DNA from 3 places in the Paenibacillus sp. FA6 genome. Region 3 is predicted to be linked to each of the others. Evidence: riboswitches for the same ligand, from Rfam matches in the RefSeq annotation. Region 3 holds a riboswitch; each other region holds the start of a gene.
The links. A riboswitch is a leader RNA that binds a small molecule or an ion and turns the genes downstream of it on or off. The one in region 3 is predicted to bind cyclic di-AMP.
Positions count from the first base shown of each region.

Region 1: linked by a shared signal. The riboswitch ahead of ACP8HI_RS23170 (TrkH family potassium uptake protein) and the one ahead of kdpF (K(+)-transporting ATPase subunit F) in region 3 are both predicted to bind cyclic di-AMP.
Region 2: linked by a shared signal. The riboswitch ahead of ACP8HI_RS21985 (C40 family peptidase) and the one ahead of kdpF (K(+)-transporting ATPase subunit F) in region 3 are both predicted to bind cyclic di-AMP.

Region 1 is NZ_CP188820.1:5,104,324-5,109,046, reverse strand. It holds gene ACP8HI_RS23185 (SDR family NAD(P)-dependent oxidoreductase) at 1-351, shown strand, start outside; gene ACP8HI_RS23180 (undecaprenyldiphospho-muramoylpentapeptide beta-N-acetylglucosaminyltransferase) at 348-1,451, shown strand; gene ACP8HI_RS23175 (hypothetical protein) at 1,778-1,999, opposite strand; cyclic di-AMP (ydaO/yuaA leader) riboswitch at 2,134-2,283, shown strand; gene ACP8HI_RS23170 (TrkH family potassium uptake protein) at 2,453-3,823, shown strand; gene ACP8HI_RS23165 (RNA polymerase sigma factor) at 4,061-4,642, shown strand; gene ACP8HI_RS23160 (DUF4179 domain-containing protein) at 4,650-4,723, shown strand, end outside.
Region 2 is NZ_CP188820.1:4,838,937-4,843,659, reverse strand. It holds gene ACP8HI_RS22005 (4a-hydroxytetrahydrobiopterin dehydratase) at 1-23, shown strand, start outside; gene ACP8HI_RS22000 (c-type cytochrome) at 200-556, opposite strand; gene ACP8HI_RS21995 (GNAT family N-acetyltransferase) at 684-1,184, opposite strand; gene ACP8HI_RS21990 (C40 family peptidase) at 1,318-1,791, opposite strand; cyclic di-AMP (ydaO/yuaA leader) riboswitch at 1,795-1,932, opposite strand; gene ACP8HI_RS21985 (C40 family peptidase) at 2,126-2,593, opposite strand; cyclic di-AMP (ydaO/yuaA leader) riboswitch at 2,598-2,737, opposite strand; gene ACP8HI_RS21980 (hypothetical protein) at 2,941-3,765, opposite strand; gene ACP8HI_RS21975 (M1 family metallopeptidase) at 3,777-4,723, opposite strand, start outside.
Region 3 is NZ_CP188820.1:4,254,516-4,259,238, forward strand. It holds gene kdpB (potassium-transporting ATPase subunit KdpB) at 1-669, opposite strand, end outside; gene kdpA (potassium-transporting ATPase subunit KdpA) at 687-2,366, opposite strand; gene kdpF (K(+)-transporting ATPase subunit F) at 2,416-2,493, opposite strand; cyclic di-AMP (ydaO/yuaA leader) riboswitch at 2,848-3,032, opposite strand; cyclic di-AMP (ydaO/yuaA leader) riboswitch at 3,061-3,257, opposite strand; gene ACP8HI_RS19555 (hypothetical protein) at 3,553-4,383, opposite strand; gene ACP8HI_RS19560 (PIG-L deacetylase family protein) at 4,527-4,723, opposite strand, start outside.

The sequences.
Region 1 (4,723 bases), 850 kb from region 3:
GAGAGCATAGGCGGGGAAGTTTATGTCACAAAAATGCCTGCTTGTAGCATTAAGGATATGGCAGAAGTATTAATTGAGGATCTAGCAACGACTGCAATTCAGATCAATGAAACAGGGATTCGCCCCGGTGAAAGCCTAAATGAAGCACTTATTTCCGAGTTTGAAAGCAATCATTCCATCAATCTGGATGAGCACTATTATGTCATTCTCCCACCTTTTCAAATAGAAGGGTTACAAGATGCTTATGCAACCCGGGTTCCGGTAGATTTCCATAGTTACGATTCTAATCATGTATTAATGAGTAAAACAGAGATAAGAGAAATGTTACAAAAGGGTGGTTTCTTAGGATGAGGACCACAATCGTGTTCACTGGTGGGGGCTCCGCGGGTCATGTATCAGGCAATCTTGTATTGATACCTAAGTGTGTAGCAGAGAATTGGGACATCCATTATATAGGTTCTGAACAAGGGATTGAGAAAAAGCTCGTGTCTGACTACAAAGAAGTGACGTACCATGCCATTTCTACTGGCAAACTAAGGCGGTATTTCGCTTGGAAGAATGTGACCGACGTGTTCAACGTCATGAAAGGCATCTTTCAATCCTACAGACTCATCCGAACAATAAAACCAGATGTTGTTTTCTCTAAGGGTGGTTTTGTCTCTGTCCCCGTTGTGCTTGCGGCAAAACTCAATAAAGTGCCAATTATTATTCATGAACCAGATCTGAACCTCGGACTAGCCAATAAAATTTCACTTCCTTTTGCCACCCATATGACTACCACCTTTCTAGAAACGGCACAAAAGCATCCTTCCCCCAAAGCTGTTTATGTGGGTCACATCATGAAAGATGGCTTCAAATTAGCCGATAAACATCGTGGATTAGCCTTCTGCGGTTTCACTTATGAGAAGCCAGTTCTTCTTATTATGGGAGGTAGTCTCGGAGCACACAGCATTAACCAAATCGTAAAAGGTGTACTTTCAGAGTTAATAGATACATTTCAGGTTGTTCATATCTGCGGGGAGGGCAAGGTGGATCATTCCCTCTCTACGCATAATTACAGAGCTTATGAATTCGTCAAAAGTAGCGAATTACCGAATCTATTGGCTATGGCCGATGTCGTCGTGTCTCGTGCAGGCTCCAACTCCATTATGGAGCTACTTGCTTTGCACAAACCGATGTTATTGATACCGCATACGAATGGTGGGAGTCGATCTGGTCAACTTGCCCAGGCCCAGTATTTTCAACAAACTGGCTTTGCTGAGATGTTACTTCAAGAAGAAATGACCACTCAAGGCTTTATTAACGCGATTAGGATATTATATGAGAATCGCTATAAATACAGGGATACAATGAGACAGCATGAGAACGGCGGAGGAGCCGACAAAGTAATGGATTTAATCAGGAAAGCAAGCATATATGACTCAAGAGTCTCAAGGGAAGATTCGGTTTAGCTGGGTATGAGACTAGCATCTTGGTTACTCCTCTGTTTCATCGCTGTTGTCAGTATGTTGTTCTTCTTTGGCCTATCTTTACAGTCGTGAGAAGTCGGAAGATATAGTGGAATCGGTCAGGGAAATTAAATTAAGGGCACCCTTTTGGGTGCCCTTAATGGTTTGGCGCAAACGTTTAACGTGTCATCATCTTTTAACCAATTAAGTATTATCAATCATATAAATGAGTTGCACAAGATTACCTTCTACTTGATAAGTCATTACGAATATGTAGACTCCCTTATCTTCATTCGAAAGGTCTATTGTAACGTATCAGGGTTCTCCGCTCAAACATTTACATCAAACACGATCTCTTTCATCGTTTTATTGTTTCTAGCACCCGCTAAGTTAGGTATCACTTTATTCCCATCTAATCCTGTAACCAGGTTTTCCACTTCCACGATAGGTCCTTGTAGAGATCCCACTTCAACCACTTGGAGATCAGCCAATAAGTTGTCCAGTTTCGTTAAACCTTGTAGAGGAGAGAAATCAGTGATTTCGTTTCCCATGAACAGTTGACATTCCTCAGACTTTCTTCCTTTACAAGCATAAACGCAAGGAGTATGATAATCACTATTCTAATCCTTCGTAATCGTCTTAGAAGACCATTCAAATCACTTTTGATAAAGAAATGCTAACCTATACGTCTTTATCGCTTAATTCCCCCATGTGGGGAAACGGGGAAACCAAACGTAGCCATTACTGGCACACTGGGGTGAATCTCGATTCGAGTAGGGCGACTCTCACGCCCGAATCCGTCAGCTAACCTCGTAAGCGTATCGAGAGAGGCAACAAATTTCGTGTGCACACGGGTTTATTTAATGATCCCTTCGAAGCCTACGGAAGAGTTTCCTCTTCCGTAGGCTTCCTTTTTGTTGCCTATTCTGTACGATTACCAGGGACCTAAATAAGGTTGCTAATACCTTTTATGATATAAACAAAATTAAGGAGATATGTAATCTATGTTGGGTAAAAGTAAAATACGAGTCTGGCTAGAAGAACGGTCACCTGCTCAGGTTATAAGCGGCTATTATTTACTGGCAGTAACCATATCAATTCTATTATTCAGTATCCCAGGAGTGCATAGACTTGGAGTTAAAGTGACCTTTTTTGACACCGTCTTCACAGCTGTCAGTGTAGTAAGTGACACAGGCTTATCTGTATTTAATATTTCAGAGACCTATAGCGTATTTGGATATTTCGTCATTATGCTCGTATTGCAATTCGGGGGTATTGGCATTATGGCTATGAGCACATTCTTCTGGATGCTTTTGGGTCGAAAAATTGGATTGCGTGAACGCCGCTTGATCATGGTCGACAACAATCAGTTCGCATTATCAGGACTCGTTCAATTAGTTAAAGATATCCTGAAGATTATTCTCCTGACAGAGCTTATAGGAGCACTCATTTTTGGTTTTCATTTCTTGAAATATTATCCGACTTGGAAGGATGCATTCCTTCAAGGCTTGTTTGCATCAGTTAGTGCGACGACAAATGCTGGGATGGATATAACTGGAGAGTCCCTTTCACCTTATGCGGGCGATTACTTCGTGCAACTGGTAACTATTATATTAATTATTTTTGGTGCCATTGGATTTCCTGTATTAATTGAGGCGAAGGCATATTTATCCAGGAAAAAGATGAAGCTTGATCACCCTTTCCGCTTTTCATTATTCGCAAAGTTGACGACATCTACGTATGGAATTCTTCTTGTTATTGGGACAATCCTTATTCTGTTACTTGAATATCAACATGCTTTTAAGGGGATGACTTGGCATGAAAGCTTTTTCTATGCCTTCTTTCAAGCGACAACGACGAGAAGTGCCGGGCTTACTACAATGGATATCAACGAATTTTCAATGCCAACACTTTTGGTTATGAGTGTTTTCATGTTTATTGGAGGATCCCCCAATTCTGTAGGCGGGGGAATACGAACGACGACATTTGCTTTAAACATATTATTTATTTATCACTTTGCAAAAGGAAACCGTGAGATCAAGATCTTTAATCGAGAGCTACATCAAGATGATATTCTGAAATCACTGGCCATTACGCTATTAGCTATTGTCATGTGCTGTGTATCGGTTATAGCTATAAGCATTTCTGATAAAGAACAGCAGCTTATTGCTATATTTTTAGAAGTTTGTTCTGCCTTCGGTACAGTTGGCTTATCTATGGGAATTACCCCGGATCTCAGCATTGTTGCAAAATGCATTCTCATGGTTTTGATGTTCATAGGAAGAATCGGTTTAACTTCTTTCTTGTTTGTCATTGGCGGCCAGAAAAAGAACGCAAAGTTCCATTATCCAATAGAGAGGGTTATTACAGGTTAATCAAAACATTCAGAGGAGGAATGGGTTGTAGATTATTTAGAAAATGAGGCTTTGAAATTATACAAGCAGCCTAAACCCCCTTTATGAGAGGTTTAGACTGCTTTTCTCTTTATTTTCTAAGTCCCTACGCTGGCTCCGCCGCAATCAATTTCCGGTTTATAATCGTACTTCATATGCGATGTCACAAAAGAGCTACTTGGAATTGTTATATAGACGAAAAGCAAAGGAGGTGATTGCTTGGAAGAAGTGAGACCCAGCAACAGTGCCGCAGAGCAAATAGAGACCGCTGTTACACTTGTAAAGGCTGGAAATCATGAAGCTTATACATCTATCATTCTCAGATTTCAAAAGCCCATGTACATCTATTGCTATCATCTGCTCAAAGACCGGGAAGAGGCTCAGGATGCGGTTCAAGAGGTTTTTCTCAAAGCCTATCAGGAAATTCATCGTTACGAGCCTACCGTTTCCTTCTCAGCATGGTTGTACACGCTTGCCTATCATCACAGCCTCAACCTGTTAACAAAACAGCGCCGAAGGTTAAGGATTGCAACGTACTTTAGGCAGCAGGAGGAACCTCCAGAGCACATCCCACAGCAGGAATCGGCTGTAGCCTTATTGCTTACCTATCTTACCCCGGAAGAAAGACACATTCTACTGCTCAAAGCAGTAGAGCAATACAATTTTGAAGAGATCGGCCAAATCATGGACTGTAGACCAGCAACCGTACGGAAAAAGTATCAACGCTTACGCCAGAAGCTCATGGTACAAGCCACCAAAAAACGAAGGGTAGGCGGATTATTTGCGCAATCAAACGAATGACAGGCAAATGGAACATATTGAAGGCATGATCCGGGAAACCGGGACGCCGGAGTACAGCCTCAGCACACAAATTATGAATCG
Region 2 (4,723 bases), 580 kb from region 3:
CAGGGATTGTGAAAAGTAGATAGAAAGTGAAGAGTAGCAAGATTTGACGCAGAACGGGTACCGTCCCAATAAGGAAGGTACCCGTTTTTGCATGTCAAAATATAAGAAAGTATAAGTTTCACTTGATACTCTAATTCTTATATTTCGGCAGAGACGGATACCGTCCTTCAAAAGGACAGCGTAGCCGTTTCAGCTTGTGTTATTTCTTTTGAGCTAACCACTGCGCGACATTAGCAATTTCTTCTTCTGCTAATGTATCTTTGAAGCCAGGCATAATTCCTTTACCTTTACTAACCAATGTGTATATTTCTTCAGGTGACATAGTGCTACCAATTGCTTGTAGGTTTGGACCTACTCCACCTTGTAGCTGATCACCGTGACAAGAAATACAACTTGCTTTAACTAGTATTTCGGCTGCTGAAGCATCCAATACAACTTCTGGCATACTAGGTTTTACAACCTTGTTTTCTTCCCCTTGACCAGGCAGTGTAAACATAAGCACGATGGCTAGAATACATGCAGTAAAGAAGAAACCACTCATGATATATTTCTTCATCTTGTTCACCCTTTCTTATGTAAGCTGATAATTTTATTATAACGGATGGGAAACGTACATCATACCTATTGTGCCAAAAAAGAAACGAAAAATCCAGTATATATTATATAAAGGGCGTTAAGGAGTGCTATTTATCATAGAAATCGGAAGGTTGTCTTAAAACCATGCAAAAAAAAGGCTTCATACCATCCGGAGTGAGTCGTTCATAAGTATCCGTAATTTCAAACCCTGCTTTGAGGTATACCTGGATGGCGCGCTTGTTCCAGGTTAGGACCTCTAAGTCAATTTCATCATGGGGGCTCCGACGTACTGCCTCACAAACAATGGATTGTACAACAACCTTTCCTAATCCCTGTCCGCATAAATCAGGTCGCATGCTGATACCAAGACGAGTTACGCCTTCTAACGGGAAGAACTGAGCAAATCCGCAGAGTTCCCCTTGTGCATTCGTCACAGAAGCATACTGTTCTTTACGAATGATGGGATCGCCAAATTCAATACCTAGTGCTTCCATTTGGTCCCATGGCATCCATCCGTAAATATCGTAGGGAGTGGGATAAGTCCATTCCGATATAGCGCGAGCATGGTCAATGTCCATGGGTGTGATGATCAAATCCGGGTGATTCATACATAGATTCCTTTCTGTAAGAGGTAGTTCAAACCTGACCTTTTGAACTACCACTATAATAGGGATGAAATGAAAGAGCCTGCAGTTGAGATTCTATTGAAATCTCAACTGCAGGCCCGTTAATAACAATTATTTAATTATCGAGTGCAGCAGATTCATATGTATTATCACTCATAATTCTTTTAGCGCCAACGTAACCGTTTGTATAATAGGCTTGGCTAAGTGAGTTAATAATGACACCTTTAGATGAAGACGCATGTGCAAACTTTCCATCACCTACGTATATTCCAACGTGCGATACAAGACCTTTTCCAGTAAAGTTAAAGAAGACAAGATCTCCTTCTCTTAAGTCCTTCTGTGCAATTGCTGTGCCCATACTAAATTGGGAACCTGATTGATGGGGTAATTCAACACCGAGCTTATCAAAAATATACATTGTAAATCCTGAGCAATCGAATCCATTGGTGCTTACTCCGCCACCTACATATTCAGTCCCGATCGTCGGATCGATAGCCTTGTCCAGCTTGGAATCTGCGAAAGCGCTTCCAGTTCCGAAGGACAACAATATTGTCATTCCTAGTGCTACTGATATTAATTTCTTCTTCAACAAGATAACTCCTTCCGGTGCCTGCGAGGTTAGCTTAAGGATTCGGTTGAAGGTTCCCTATGATCCCTCTGTTGCAAGATCAATTCACCCAAGACGGTTCCCCCACTTCCCGTTGTATCGGGAATTCGGCAGATATAGTTAACGTAAATGTTACAAAACTTATTACAAAGTTGTTACTATGTACTTACTTGAACTATTGTAGCAAAGGAATGGCGTTTTGGCAATTGTTTCTATCATATTTGAGGTATATTATTTAATTTTGTTGAAAAAGGAGACCTACGAAAGAGATGTCGACTCCTCGATAGGTCTTCCTAAGGTACTATTTATTGTATTGTTAATTGTAAGCAGCTGCTTGATATTTGGCAGTACTCATGACTCGTTTGGCACCAACATAGCGCTTGGCGTAGTAACTTTCGTTTAGAGAACTGATGATGACACCACGTGAAGTAGATGCATGAGCAAATTTTCCACTACCGACAAATACACCAACATGAGATACACCTTTTCCGGAAGTGTTGAAAAAGACTAGATCTCCAGGTCTCATCTCATTACGTGATACGGCTGTACCTGTTTTGAACTGTGCTGAAGACTGTCTTGGCAAGGTGATGCCTAATTTCGTGAAGACATACCGAGTGAAGCCAGAACAATCAAATCCGTTGGTGGATGTTCCACCAGTCTTATAACTAACTCCAATGGTACGGTCAATGACCGAATCCATGGTTGAGTCGGCGAATACGCTACCTGTTCCAATGGTAAATGCAAGAGCCATACTTAATACGCTAGCAGTTAACTTCTTGTTCAATTACGTTTTCCCCTTCCAATGCCTGCGAGGTTAGCTTAAGGATTCGGTTGAAGGTACCCTATGATCCCTCTGATTCAAGATCAATTCACCCATATAATTGGATCCCCCGCCCCCTGGTGCTTAGGAATTCGGCTGTATGATGCACCAATAAGTGACAATCGTCGATAACTAATAATATGAATAGGTTGTAAAGGTTACAAAGTTGTTACAAGTGATATCTTAACAGAGGATTTATACTTTGGCAAATTCCAATAACTCAATAAAGACAAGAAACCCCCGACCCTTTTGGTGAAAAGGACGGAGGCTTCTTATAACAAGCAATTATTAAGAGACATAAAGGAGAGTTATTATGACTTGTAAAATTTGGAGTGCCACAAATGATAATGAGAAGTGATATGCCACAATTTAAATAGACAAGCTATTAGTGGATAGGACTGTTGAAGTATGAGGGCGAGAAGCCCTGACCACACAAGTGAGAGACCAGTAAATAGGCAGAAGAGAAGTAAACTGAATACGCCCAAGATAAGGGATATGCCAATAACAGGAAGCGCATTGCGCAAACATATCAGGGCAGAGGAGAAGATGCCTGCTGACCCTATTTTTCCAAATTGCATGAAGAGGATGACCTGGTGTATGACATATCGGTATATGCCCCATCCCAGCACATAAGGAATAGCCTGAAGTAATATGGATGGTGACATAAAGCCGCTAATGGCTAACGTATAAAGCTTAGGGATTAACCAGTACGCGGGAAGAAGAACCAATAATGCCTCGCTCCAATAGAATAGCATCACTGGTTTGGCGTACAAAGCCATACCTTTGAAGAAGAAAAGCCCTGTCTCACCCTTTTGTTCTTGGTGAAGTCCATAGAATATGCCTGAATGAATGAAAGGGGTGAGAAGCATACGAAAGAGTAACATACCCAGTAGAATCCACATATAGTTGTGAACGGTTTGGCTATGTGTGAGATTCAATTGACCCTCAACATAGAATAAGATCTGACTTAATTCAGTGGGAGGTGGATCTGGGTAGCGCTGAAGTAAAGGAACTACGACTGAATTGACTAAACGGTACAGAAAGTAACTGAAGAGAAGTTGGTACAGAAATAGAATGATAACGACGTAGAATTGATTCTTGACACTGATCCAGCCATTGGCGATATTCGTCCTCACCGTTCTTCACCTCACCAGGACAGACTTCCAAGCCATACTTCAAGCAGCTTGGTCATGCTAATATTCCAGCGGGAGACCTTCTCGATATCTAGCTCCGCTGTTAAATAGTTATTGATATATTTATTCTCCAGTACAAGTGTGTAATCTGGATCAATGAGAGCCGAGGAAAGAGGCGATTTATATTGTAGCTTGAACTGGATAGTGTCTCCTGTTCCATTCCATACCTTGTGTAAGGTATGACCATCAGCGAAGGTAAACCGTATTGGGATATTGGAGTAGGTACCATCTAGTCGGCTTACAGTTACGTTCGATTCATATTGTGTCCCAGAGGCAACGTCTTTCTTCTGTACTGTGATGCTATCAACAGCAAAGTCGGTCATTTGTTTACCATAGACATATTGATCGAAAAAGGATTGCCACGATTTATGGGTGACCTGCTCCACAATCATTTGGAAATCACGGGTTGATGGGTGGGAAAAGCGGTACTTCTGAGTGTAGGCCGTCATAATCTTACTCATCTTCTGCTGACCTACCTGTCTCTCAATACTTTTTAACACTAACTTGCCACGGTAATAGACATTCTGAGCATAATGTTCCTGAGAGCCATATTTCCATGCCTCCTGTGTGAGTGAGGCGGGTGAAGGGATGATCGTGGCTTGGACGGGAAGGTTGGGGACGAGTCCGAATTCCTGCTCCATCAGCTGATCTTCTGCATATGAGGTGAAACCCTCATCTAGCCAGGCCTCTTCAAATTCATTACTTGCAATCATCCCATAGAAATATTGATGACCAATCTCATGAATAACCGTTCGCTCCAGTTCATAACCAGGTGAATCGTTCTTGGCACCGAAGGCTGTAATTAAGGTCGGATACTCCATACCGCCTGCGCCATTGCCTGCAGTAGGAGGGACAACGATCGACAAGGTGGAATAAGGATAGGGACCATACCACTTGCTGA
Region 3 (4,723 bases):
ACAAGTAAGCAACGTATTAAGTGCTATTTCATTGGGTGTCTTCTGACGGGTCGCACCTTCTACAAGAGAGATCATCTTGTCGATAAAGGATTCGCCTGGATCAGCAGTAATCCGTACTATGATTTCATCGCTGACTACCCGTGTTCCACCGGTTACCGAGTTGAAATCACCCCCAGCTTCCTTGATCACGGGAGCTGATTCGCCCGTGATCGCCGATTCATCCACTGATGCTAATCCTTCAATAACTTCACCATCTCCAGGAATCATCTCTCCCCTTGAGACAATAACGACATCGCCTTTACGTAACTCCGTAGAATTAACAACCTTAATCTCCGAGCCTATACGTTTATTAGCTTTAATTTCCTGCTTACCTTTCTTCAAGGAGTCGGCTTGCGCCTTCCCACGTCCTTCTGCTAGCGATTCAGCGAAGTTAGCGAATAGGACCGTAAATAACAATATCAAGAACACCGTGATATTAAACCCCAGTTGATCTTCGGTTCCGAAATAACTTGGAAATAGAACCATCATCAGTACAACCAATGTCCCCACCTCAACAACAAACATCACGGGATTCTTTATCATAAACATTGGATTCAATTTGATAAAACTCTCTTTAACAGCATGTTTGGCTATTTCACCATTGAACATGCTTTGGCGGTTATTACTCATCGTTCAAGCACCTCGTTCTAATGGAGTGTTAAAAATTCGGCCACAGGGCCCAAGACAATGACCGGAAGAAACGTCAACGCCCCGATCAATAGGACAACACCGAGCAATATTCCAATAAATAGCTTATTATCCGTACGGAATGTACCGATCGTTTCAGCAACAGGTTTCTTAGCACTAAGTGAACCCGCTACTGCAAGCATCGCAATAATCGACATGTAGCGTCCAAAGAACATCACGAGACCGGTCGATACGTTCCAGAATACGTTATTATCCGCAAGCCCTTCGAAACCGGAGCCGTTGTTCGCTGCAGATGAAGTGTATTCATATAAGACCTGGGATAAACCATGGAATCCCGGATTACTTATTGAACCATAGCCCGAAGCGGTCATGAATGAGAGCGCCGTAGGAACTAAGATAATAAACGGATGCACCAGAATAACAAGTGCAATCAACTTCATTTCCCTGGCCTCAATCTTACGTCCTAAGAACTCTGGGGTCCGCCCAACCATTAGCCCACAAATAAAGACAGCTAATATTGCGTACATCAACATGTTAACCAACCCGACACCTTTACCTCCAAATACGACGTTGAGCATCATTCCAGAAAGTGCTGCAAGTCCTCCGAGAGGTGTTAATGTGTCATGCATGTTGTTGACCGATCCCGTTGTCGCAGCCGTTGTAACGGTAGAGAACAATGCCGATTGTGCTATGCCGAACCGAACCTCTTTTCCTTCCATACTACCTTGAGAAGATTCAATACCTAGCGCATTAATCGCAGGGTTTCCGGAATTTTCAGACATATAACTGACGCTTAGAAATACCAAGAACAGAATCATCATGGCTGAGAATATGACCCATCCTTGCTTCTTGTTCCTCGCAAACAGACCAAACATATACGGTAGCGATGCTGATAAAGTCCACATACTTAATATTTCAATAACATTCGTCAGTGGACTTGGATTCTCAAATGGATGAGACGAGTTGACTCCAAAGAATCCACCACCATTTGTTCCAAGATGTTTAATGGACTCCAGTGAAGCGATCGGACCCATAGATATTTGTTGCGCTACCCCTTCAAGCGTTGTTATCGAAGCTGTCGGGTCGAACGTTTGTGGTACTTTTAAGCCAACCAATACGATGGTAACAACAAGTGCTAGTGGTACGTAGATACGAATAATAGCTTTGGTGAAATCCTGAAAAAAGTTACCTAACCCTTCCCCACTCCGGGTAATCCCGCGAATAAATGCGACCGCAATCGCAGCTCCTGACGCTGCCGATGTGAACATCATCATCGTAATAATTGCCATTTGCGTTAAATAAGTCAAACCACTCTCGCCGCTGTAATGCTGCAGATTGGTATTGGTCATAAAACTGATGATTGTGTTAAGGGCGAGCGATGCTTCCATATTCTCGTTACCACTTGGATTTCCTGGCAGGATTCCTTGAAAACGTAGAAGCAAGTAACCAATGGCGACTAACGCCGCATTCGTAGCAATTAAACTCAGTACAACCTGTTTCCAATTCATACTGTCACGATTTCTTAACCCGATGATCTTGAAGATCACATTTTCGATGGAACCGAATATCTTATCCGTCCGATTGGGTTCATTGGAGAATACATGAAACATATAAGTACCCACTGGCTTCACCAGCAACAGTAGTACAACAATCACAATTCCTATTTGCAGTAAGTCCATGCTTAATATCCTCCTTATAGGGATGATTTCTTTGAATGAATATGTGTTTCTAGAATTTCTCAGGATTGACTAACGCATATATAAGGTAAATGAAGATGAGTATGGTTAATGTAAGTACAACAATCATTGTTCCCTTCCCCCTCCATCCACCAACGTTCCGCACCAATGCGTGAACAGTAACAATAATCCGAATCCAACAATTATAGTAATGACCATGTAGACATCCATCATTATGGGATTGCCCCTCTCTCATGTAGATTTTTGATGGTTGATCCTTATTCTATTTTTCAATTAGGAATCCAACGACCACGGACGGCAGATCTGAAGATACAGACAACCAAATTGATCACATCTTCCTTAATTAGGTCCTCTCTTACCTTTTAAAGACAACAAAAAAGAAGCTCAGTGAAAAGTAGCTTTTCCAGAGCTTCTTAGTAAGTCCATGACCAAATAAACTCATGAACCAGCCAGAAGGCGGTTTGCTGCCTCTCCCTGCACGCTTACGAGGTTAGCTGTCGGATTCGGGCGAGGAAGTCGCCCTATTCTCAAGTCACTGGTACAGTACTTAAGAAATTCACCCCATGGACATGTCCGGCGTTTACGCAGCAGACATCTCCGATTGGTTCCCCCGTTTCTGAATTACACAGAATTCAGCGTTCAAGACATTCTTTCAATAAACTTTACATAACGCATTCCTCTCTCAGATTTATGCTTACGAGGTTAGCTGTCGGATTCGAGCCGTGAGAGTCGCTCTACCCAGCAAAGACCGAATTGACCTTGCCAGGATTCACCCCTGCAGCTACCAATTTCCGACTCTCACACCGAAAAAAGGTAACTACTTTTGGTTCCCCCGTTCTCCGCCACAAGGCGAAAACTCAGCGAAATTAATAATTGAATATATTAACAATTTGTATTTCGTTATGAATCATACACCCGCCCCAACCTACTGTAAAGGTGACTCAACCCCTTCCTAGAGCGAAATAAGGAGTGTCTAGACCAATGATAGCGATTAAAAAATCAAATACCTCCTCCCTGCTCATTGATGCTCCCTATATATCGTTTTCTTATAAATACATTAATATATCCCTATTATTCCAATACAAAAAAGGCCCCCACGAAATGGGTGACCTTATCTGAATTTATACCTAACTTCATGACTATCTGGACCCTAACTAATTCAAATAGATTAAGGACTTTCCACCGTAATAGATCCCACATCGGAGGTCAGTGTTATCAATGGTCCACCGCCATTCATATCACTTTCCCCTTTGGGCGCTCCAACGACTCGACCGACATCGCTGCTCACTTTTAAACTATATTGAAGTGTCTCTGCGAGTATTGCCTTGATACTACCGACATCCGTTTTTGCTATGAGAGTGCTCTCGCTATCCATTTGATTAATTCCAAGTTGAAGACTACCTACATCTGACGTTATCTTGGACTCCCCTTGGATTTGAGCACCTTCGATATAAATCGTGCCCACATCACTACGAATATCATAGATCCCCTGTAGATTATGGAGTTTAATTCTGCCCACATCACTTTGGATCTTGTAGCGATTCACTGAATCTGGAAGTTCCACCTTATAATCGATGCTGAATTGTGAGAACCCGTATTCCTTCTTTACCCACTTCCACATATCCGTCTTCTCGTTACCCTTAGGGTGTGTGGTAATCTCCAATTGATCTCCTCGTGTAACTACAGAGATTTCAGTATTGTCGATAATTTCCTGATATTTGGATTCACGTGATGGCTTATTAGGAAATGAGAACGTTGCGCTCACCGTCATCTGATCATCCGTGGTCGCTGTTACCTCGATGCTGCCTACCTCATTTTCCAACAGTAGATCCGATGCAGAACCTATCTCTTGTGTGAGCGATATCTCTTTATGAATACCATCGTTCTTTAATTCCTCAGCCCAATCCGAGATCGAATCCTCAAATTTATTGGTGCATCCAGCCAGTATTATTATCGAAACGACTGCCACCATCATGATTGACCTATGTTTTCCGCGCATATAAAGTAACTCCCCCAATTCAGTGATCTTGATTTATTCATCATACAATATTAGGAAACTAATAACACCAGTCCACGGACTAGTGGTGTACTCGACTTGAGGCGGGGGAGGCAATCATATCATTATTCTATCGAATTCATTCCTTAGCGTACTTTCTTAATTTCTTCAAACTGAATATATTTCTTCAACCATTTAATATCTTGACTCTTAAAGCATTTGAGTATTTCTCTTTTCTTCGCTAATATATCGTCATCTAATTTTATATCTGAAGTATGAAACACATAAATATCTTTCTCTATTAATTCATGAACTAGTTTCGATAAAACTTGATGCTGCGTGT